4 regions of the Shewanella sp. Sh95 genome follow, and region 1 is predicted to be linked to each of the others. Evidence: predicted binding sites of a transcription regulator. Region 1 holds the regulator's gene; each other region holds the start of a gene.
The links. Region 1 encodes sigma-54, which starts transcription at its own class of promoters, with help from an activator protein. Its sites were predicted from a motif close to GTTGGCACGNNNNTNGNNT; they were not measured.
Positions count from the first base shown of each region.

Region 1 (2,208 bases):
TCCGATCTCCGTTATCGATATCAAGAAAATTATCGAGCAGCTTAAGAGCCGAGGCCTTGGAGTACTGATCACTGACCACAATGTGCGCGAGACCTTAGACGTCTGTGAACATGCTTACATTGTGAGTCACGGTAATCTTATTGCCGAGGGCACACCCGCAGAGATCTTAGACAATCAGCAAGTTAGGGCTGTGTACTTAGGTGAACAATTCAGGCTATAGTTACTAAAACAAAGCTAATAAGCCTTGAATTTGAGAGCGCTAGGCTCCATCCATATGATATCAAGCGACCTAAACTCACAATAATAACCTAGGGATCAGCGGTAACATGAAAGCGTCACTCCAGCTCAAACTGGGTCAACAGTTAACCATGACGCCACAACTTCAGCAGGCCATTCGCCTGCTGCAACTGTCGTCATTGGAACTGCAACAAGAAATCCAGCAAGCCTTAGACTCTAATCCTCTTCTCGAGCTGGAAGAGGAGCAATTTGACGCGCCTAGCGAACGTAAGCAAGATATCGCCGATACCGACTTTAGCGAAACGACTGCCCAGCCACAGGAACAAGATAATTCCACCGTGGACATTGCCGAGTCGCTGACCAAAGAATCTCTGCCCGAAGAGTTACCCATGGATACCACTTGGGATGAAGTCTTTACCGCATCGCCAAACTCAGGTTCTGGCGCCAGCCGTGAAGATGACATGCCCTTCCAAGGGGAAACTAGCGAGGGGTTGTACGAACATTTAGAATGGCAAAAAAACCTCACACCCTTCTCTGAAACCGATTTAGCCATTGCCACCGCGATTATTGATGCCATTGACGATCAAGGTTATCTCACTCAAAGCACTGAAGATATCCTCGAAGCCATGGGCAATCCCGAGATTGAACTCGACGAAGTTGAAGCCGTGCTCAAGCGTATTCAACATTTCGACCCCGTTGGTGTCGCGGCAAGGGATTTAAGCGAATGTTTACTGATCCAGCTATCTCATTTTTCGCCTGATACCCCTCACATCGAAAACGCCCGCATGCTGATCAAAGATCATTTAGATCTGATCGCCGCTCGCGACTTTAGGCTGTTAATGCGTAAGACCAAACTGAAAGAGGACGAGTTAAGGGACAGTATTGCGCTGATCCAAACCTTGAACCCTCGTCCCGGTTTACTCATCACCCCTGTCGATGAAGAATATGTGATCCCCGATGTATCGGTGTCGAAGAAAAACGGCCGTTGGGTGGTCGAATTAAACCCTGACTGCATGCCAAAAATCAACGTAAATCAGCAATATGCAGCCATGGCGCGTAGCTCAAAAAATCAAGCAGATAGCCAATTTATTCGTGGTCATTTGCAAGAAGCCAAGTGGTTTATCAAAAGCCTTGAAAGCCGTAACGAAACGCTGCTCAAGGTGGCAAACTGCATAGTGCAATACCAACAGGGTTTCTTCGAATACGGTGAAGAAGCCATGAAACCTATGGTCCTAAACGATATCGCCGAGGCGGTAGAGATGCATGAGTCCACCATTTCACGGGTGACCACACAAAAATACATGCATACCCCAAAAGGACTTTTTGAACTAAAATATTTCTTCTCAAGCCACGTCGGGACGGATGATGGCGGTGAGTGCTCATCCACAGCAATCAGAGCTTTCATTAAGAAACTGGTTGCAGCGGAAAACCAGAAAAAACCATTAAGCGACAGCAAGATGGCTCAACTTCTGGCAGAACAGGGAATTAACGTTGCGCGCAGAACCATTGCGAAGTACCGAGAAGCGATGCTTATTCCCCCTTCCAATCAGCGTAAAAGTTTATAGCCTATTGTGAGTATCGGAGGACGTTTCTATGCAAATAAACCTAAGTGGACACCATATCGAGATTACTGAATCGTTACGGGCATATGTTGAGGAAAAGTTTTCAAAACTTGAACGTCATTTCGAACAGATCAATAATGTGCACGTTGTGCTCAATGTTGAGAAAATGCAACAGATTGCCGAAGCGAGAATCAACCTCACCGGTGGTGAAGTCTTCGCGACTTCAGAGCATGCAGATATGTATGCTGCCATAGACGTCCTGATTGATAAACTTGATCGTCAGGTTATTAAACACAAAGAGAAGTTAACAAAACACTAGCAATGGAACTTCGTACCATACTGCGGCCGGAGTGCACAACCTGCGCCACTCCGGGCAGTAAGAAAAAGGTACTGGAACTCATCAGCGACT
Region 1 is NZ_LGYY01000201.1:3,870-6,077, reverse strand. It holds gene lptB (LPS export ABC transporter ATP-binding protein) at 1-220, shown strand, start outside; gene AEA42_RS14560 (RNA polymerase factor sigma-54) at 327-1,802, shown strand; gene hpf (ribosome hibernation promoting factor) at 1,831-2,118, shown strand; gene ptsN (PTS IIA-like nitrogen regulatory protein PtsN) at 2,121-2,208, shown strand, end outside.

Region 2 (2,208 bases), on a different contig from region 1:
AGAGCGTGATTGAAGCCTTTTTAGGGCTCAAAGCCAATATTTTGGTGCAAGAGTATATTCAAGAGTCCAATGGCAGTGATATTCGCTGTTTTGTGGTGGGTGATAAAGTGGTGGCCTCGATGAAGCGTCAGGGGCCAGAGGGCGATTTTCGTTCAAACTTACACTTAGGCGGCTGTGGTGAAAAAGTGAAAATTACGCCAGAAGAGCGCAAGATGGCCGTTGCCGCTGTTAAAGCGATGGGATTAGTCGTTGCAGGCGTGGATATTTTACGTTCGAATCGTGGCCCGTTGATCCTTGAGGTTAACTCAGCTCCTGGTATCGAAGGTATTGAGCAAACTACGGGTATTTCGGTAACTGAGCCTATTGTGGAATATATTGAGAAAATGGTGTTAGCGCGTAAGTCGAATCGGGCGGTGATCGCTTAATAAAATACGCCGCGATTAACGCGGCGTGTTTCTTAGTTCTTTATTTTATAAATCAAAACTATAGGAATAACCTAAAGCGATTTTAGCATCGTCATCAGCCAGATCAGTATCTGATACCATAAAAGAGACTGTGCCCATGCTGGTATCTGCACTAAGTGTTAGGTTGTAATCGGCATAGTTATCCTCACCAAACCAAGCTTCAACCACATCTCCTGTGGAGTAGCCATAGTGGAATGACAGGCTAAGTTTCTCGGTTAAAGGGAAAGATGCTGTGGCGGCAAGATAACTCATATCTTTGTTATCGAGTGGTTCCGCCGCTACGTCATCACCCGCATTGATCACGTGGGAATAACTAAGTTCGACCCACTTCCAGGTAATAGCCCCGTGGAGCTCACCAAAATCGATGCTGCCTTCGGCATCGGGGTAGGCATAATAGAGATAGCCAAAATCATAGCTGAGATCGTCGGTGATGTTGCCACCGTAACCAGCATAGAGGTCTAACTCGTAGCTAGTGTCATTGCCAAAATCGACATTTGATGCCCACGTACCCGCATAAAATCCTGAGTCATGACTGTAGTCAAGACCGCCTTGGATCGCCACCGCATCATTGGTTTGAGTCACTCCGCGCCATAGATAGTTTGATGTGCCGCCAATATTGCCGGATACCGCCGCAAAGACGTTAGTGGTTAGTAATAATCCCGTCGATAATGCCAAAACGCTGTACAGTGATTTTCTCATACTCATCCCCTCGATTGACTTATTTATCGATTCACTCATGCCACTTAAATACGGCGGCATTGGTGCATCATGGTTTTTTCTGATAAGGGAGTTGCTAATCACATGCCATTATTTGAACATCTTTAAAAACAACTGGTTACATAATTTATGTTAATTAAATGTTTTAAAGCGCTCAAAAATGGAGCGGTGGACGCACTGTGTTTGTGCAAAAAATCATCTTTTATGCTTTCGTGAGGGAAAAAAAACGCCTCACAGAGGAGGCGTTTTATAAAATCAATGTCGAGCGAATTAGTTCACACTATCACGCAAGGTTTTACCCGCTTTAAACTTAGGCACAGTGGCTTCAGCGATCTGGATTTCTTTGCCCGTTTGTGGGTTACGACCAGTACGAGCTGCACGAGTCGCTGTTTCAAAGGAGCCAAATCCGACGATAGAGATTTTGTCACCGTTTTTCATTGATTCAGTAATCGCCGCTTCGAAAGATTTCAATGCTCGTGCTGCTTCAGCTTTGGTGATATCGGCATTTTCTGCAATTTTGGCGATAAGTTCAGTTTTGTTCATTTTTATTGTCTCTTCTTTCCGTAGATTTATGTAAGTCAGCGAGCCTAACATGCCACAAGGTTAAAGCGTTGGAAAGCTCTTTGCTGCGGGCTTGTGTCATCGAAGTAACAAAATTGGAGGGTATTTGCGCCATTCGTGACTTAGGTTTTATTCTTCGAGCAACTGATATAAGAGTTGCTTAACCAATTTGGGTTCGAAGGGCTTGTCGCATAGGGCATTCACCCCTGCCTGAGATACATTACTTAAATGTGTATCGTTAGCCTCAGACGAGACCATTAAAATAGGCACGTGGGATTGTTGACTTTCATTGCGGATAAATTGCGTTAATGCCAGTCCATCAACGCTGGGCATATTGTAATCAGTGATAATTAAATCAAACATATTATGACGCATTAACTCAATGGCTTGCGCACCATCTTCTGCTTCGGTAATCAGTTTTATCCCCAAATTACCAATAGTTCGCTTGATCACATTACGTGCCATG
Region 2 is NZ_LGYY01000277.1:989-3,196, forward strand. It holds gene rimK (30S ribosomal protein S6--L-glutamate ligase) at 1-425, shown strand, start outside; gene AEA42_RS21385 (TorF family putative porin) at 471-1,163, opposite strand; gene AEA42_RS21390 (HU family DNA-binding protein) at 1,452-1,775, opposite strand; gene AEA42_RS21395 (response regulator) at 1,872-2,208, opposite strand, start outside.
Region 2: a site for sigma-54 is predicted at 1,255-1,273, ahead of AEA42_RS21385 (TorF family putative porin). Genes of this name have one in related genera too.

Region 3 (2,208 bases), on a different contig from region 1:
TGGCTGCGCCCGCCGATACTTCACCATTAATGCGCCTTCGCGCCTGTGAAACCTCGACTCGTATCGCCGAGTATTTTCGGGATTTAGGCTATAACGTATTGTTATTAATGGACAGCTTGACTCGTTATGCCCAGGCGCAGCGGGAGATTGCTCTGGCCGTAGGTGAGCCACCGGCGACGAAAGGTTACCCACCTTCGGTATTTGCGAAATTGCCGCGTTTGGTTGAGCGGGCGGGCAATGGTGGTCCCGGACAAGGTTCTATCACCGCATTTTATACTGTACTGACCGAGGGCGATGACCAACAGGATCCGATTGCCGATGCATCTCGGGCTATCCTCGACGGCCATATTGTGCTCTCCCGTGCATTAGCTGATTCCGGGCACTATCCCGCAATCGATATTGAGGCTTCCATTAGCCGTGTGGCCCCAATGGTTATTTCGAACGAGCACTTAGAAGCCATGCGCCGCGTTAAACAGACCTATTCCCTTTATCAGCAGAATAAGGATCTGATTTCGATTGGGGCCTATGCCCAAGGCAGCGATCCGCGAATCGATAACGCCATACGCCTGCAACCTGCGATGAATGCCTTCTTACGACAAACCATGCGTGATGCCTTTAGTTTTGCCGATAGCCAAGTCATGCTTGGGCAACTCGCGGCGCAATGTAAATAATCGAGACTGTTATGGCGAATGCCGATCCGTTATTACTGGTGTTAAAATTAGCCCTCGATGCAGAGGAACAGGCTGCGTTGTTGCTAAAGTCGGCGCAATTAGAGTGTCAGAAGCGTCAAAATCAGTTGGATGCACTCAACAATTATCGCTTGGACTACATGAAGCAGATGCAGTCTCAGCAGGGACAAGCCATCAGCGCCAGCCATTATCACCAATTCCACCGTTTCATTCGGCAAATCGATGAGGCCATTGCCCAGCAAAATCGTGTGGTCGCCGATGGTGAGAAACAGAAAAATTATCGTCAGCAACATTGGCTCGATAAGCAAAAGAAACGCAAGGCGGTTGAATTGCTCTTAGATAATAAAGAGAAAAAACGCCAAGCTCTTGAGTTGAAAAAAGAGCAAAAGATGACCGATGAATTTGCCTCTCAGCAGTTTTTTCGCCGCAATAAGCCCTAACCCAAGCTCGCCATTGCGTGTGTAAGTTGTTTCTTCGACATGTAATCCTCACTTATTGGCACTTTATTTGCTTGCTTTATGCCATAGATGGCCAAAGTCGCATAAATTGACGTTTGCCCGCACGTTTTTATGTCTTCGGGTGAATGTTTAGGAGCTGATATGCAACAAATGAACAATATCCTATTAGCGTCAAGCGCGAAAAATAGCGCTAGCTCAAGTAAAGCATTTACTCAAGATACTAATAGTGAAGACTTTTCTGCAGCGTTAGCTTCAGTCACATCCGTATCTTCCCCCTCGACTAAAACCTCTGTGTCTCAGGATGTGGCCGTCAAATCTGCCAAAGCGGAAGCCAGCACTGATGATACCAAAACTGATGATGAAGCCGATATCAACTTGATTTTCGCCCAGATTGGTATGGCAAATGAGATGAAGAAAGCGGCAGCGCCGGGCGAGTCTTTGCCGCTTGAGGCTGATATCACGGCAACGGATGATGCCGATGCCGACTCATCCTCGTTATTAGTCGATGATCAATCTCAGACCGACAGCTCTATTGTTGACGGTACTTTTTCCGATGAAATGGCTAAGTTCGCTCAGTCCACTAACACTGGCCTTGGCGATAACAAACTGAAGGTTAGTACTGAATCAGAAGACTCTGGGGCTGTCGCTCCAAAGGTGGCCGGACAAAATACTGCGCAAGCCGCCGCACAGTTATTACAACAGCAAGCCTCACAACAGAACGCCGTTGATGCTGAAAGTGTAGAACAACCGATTCAAGCTGCTGATGTCACTGATACTGAGAGTGTAGAGCCACAGATTCCAGCTGCTGATGTCGATGCTTTGGTTGCGGCCGTAACTGTTGCGGAAGCGGATAGTCAAGGCACCTCTGTTGATGAGCCGCATTTGATTGATGATGCAGCGTTACTTACAGGTCTGCGCAGTGAAAAGTTCGTTAAACCGCCCGAAAATCATATTTTACCCATTGAGGGTGAGCCCGTATTAGGGGGAAAAGAGCTTGGTACCGCAGAAATTGGCGCTAAGGCGATAAATGTGTCGACGCAGCCAGCAGATAAAGCTCTTGC
Region 3 is NZ_LGYY01000109.1:44,746-46,953, forward strand. It holds gene fliI (flagellar protein export ATPase FliI) at 1-671, shown strand, start outside; gene fliJ (flagellar export protein FliJ) at 683-1,129, shown strand; gene AEA42_RS08185 (flagellar hook-length control protein FliK) at 1,289-2,208, shown strand, end outside.
Region 3: a site for sigma-54 is predicted at 1,184-1,202, ahead of AEA42_RS08185 (flagellar hook-length control protein FliK). Genes of this name have one in related genera too.

Region 4 (2,208 bases), on a different contig from region 1:
TTCACAAGAAAGAGGATTTCAATCATGGCATTTTGGTTAGATTTAATGTTCGGTAACCCAATTGGTTTACTTTCAATGATCGTTATCTTTAGCACTATAGGGATAATTTCTTATATCACTTGGATGTTTATCGTGAAGTCAGCGCAACAATCGTAGTTTTTGCTTCCAAATTGTTATTCTGTTCATTGTAGCTTGTAAAAATTGCACGTTGTTATGGGGGTTCCATTAACCCCCATTTTTTATGCCTGTAATTTCGCGTTAGAGCCAACGCTACACTTAAGCTGCGTGTTTACGGTTTTGTACTAAGCCATTGAGAAACTGCGGGCGCGCTTTAATCAGATGTTGCATTTCTTCTTCACTTGGTTCCCCTGCAGGTAAACGTAAAACGCCCCGATTTAAGTAGATACGTGCTTTCATCGAAATTTTATAGTCTGCTGTGGGCCCTTGGATTGCGTAATGACGTTCATTACCTAAACATTCGAGGATACAGGCACTGAGCAAACTTTTGACCGCGGGTTCGTTTTGCGGCAATGTCAAAATAGTGGCTCCTTGCAAAAAGAATTCTCGTAATAATGCTCGCTCTGCACGATCCAGCAAATTAACTTTTGCTTCAATGGTCTCGGTGATGCGCTTATCACTTAAATGACGAATCGACTCATCTAATCCCAAGTTCAATAACTGAGTTAAAAAATACGCGATCGAGATAATAAGTCCAAGCCCGACAAAATGTGCGTGCTCGGGTACAAACTTATCCAGTGCCAGCAAAGTAAGAATATTTGACGGCATCGCCAATAAAACTGCACAACTCACCATTAGCCACAGCATAACCCGAAACATTACCTTCTTAGGGTTAAACAACTTCACTGAATCGAATTTGAGTTTAATCATAGTGTTATCCCAGTGACAAAAAATTGAACTTAGCCAAGACCAAGCAAGTTTGATGCCATTGCTTTATTCAATATTGAGGGATTTTTCACTGGGATAACATGCGAAATTTTTTAAGCTTGAGTCTATGCTTATAAGCATCCAACTTGCTATCAGATAAAGATTATTTAAGATGCTGACATTCTTCAGTCAATTTATAAAAAGCCCGATTGGTAGGCACCTCACCTTGTCAATTGTGCTATTCAGCTCCTTAATCACACTAATGACGACAGCCTACCAACTCATTAGCGATTATCGTGGCGATGTTAGTCGGATTGATCGGGTATTTTCTAATATCGAGAAAGCTAACCTGGATGTATTAGCCGCAAGTATTTGGGTAATAGATGAAAGACTGATTAACACCCAACTAAATGGTCTCATCCAACTACCTGATATTAACTACATTTCAATCAAAGATGATAGTGGTCAATCGTGGAACGGAGGAACCCCAAAACCAACTCATACTTTAAATAAAATCTTTCCTCTGGTGTATAAATCACCGACCGACAATATCAACGTTGGTACTTTAGAAGTACAAGTAGACATGGATGCCATTTATGACCGCCTTTACGATAAAGCCATCCTTATTTTACTCTCCAATGGCATAAAAACCTTCTTAGTCGCTGGATTTATTCTATTTTTAGTCTGGTACAACATCACTAAACATCTCGATAAACTCAGTAAATACTGCAAACGGATTAACTTAGACGCGGACTTCGAACCCCTTCAATTTGAACGTAAGGAGAAAATCGATGAGTTTAAACAAGTTGCTGATGCGATTAACAGCATGCAAGGGCAACTTCGCAGCTCATTTGAAGCACTGAAAAGTTCTAAAGCAGAGTTACAAACAGCATTAGAAGATAGAGAGCGTTTACTGAAACTCGAACGTAGTTATAAGGAAGAACTAGCAAGACAAGTTAAAGAGCGAACCCAAGAGTTAGAGCAATCCTTAGCCGCTCTAAAGCGCGCACAGCAGGTGTTAGTTGAACAGGAAAAAATGGCCGCCTTAGGAGGATTAGTGTCTGGTGTGGCGCACGAAATTAATACCCCCATTGGTATTTGCTTAACGGCGGCCAGCGCACAATTAAATCATATAGAAGAACTCATTGAGCTTATCCATAGTGAGCACGCGACACTCGACGAAATCAATGCGATTTTGGACGAGTATCAACAAAGCTGTGAGCTTATAGTTCGTAATATCACCAAAGCCAGCAGCCTAATTCAAAAATTCAAGACTATTGCTATCGACCGCAGCCACGAAGAGCATCAGTGCATCAATCTGCA
Region 4 is NZ_LGYY01000146.1:51,269-53,476, reverse strand. It holds gene AEA42_RS21810 (DUF3149 domain-containing protein) at 25-156, shown strand; gene AEA42_RS10705 (superinfection exclusion B family protein) at 277-888, opposite strand; gene AEA42_RS10700 (ATP-binding protein) at 1,058-2,208, shown strand, end outside.
Region 4: a site for sigma-54 is predicted at 930-948, ahead of AEA42_RS10705 (superinfection exclusion B family protein). Genes of this name have one in related genera too.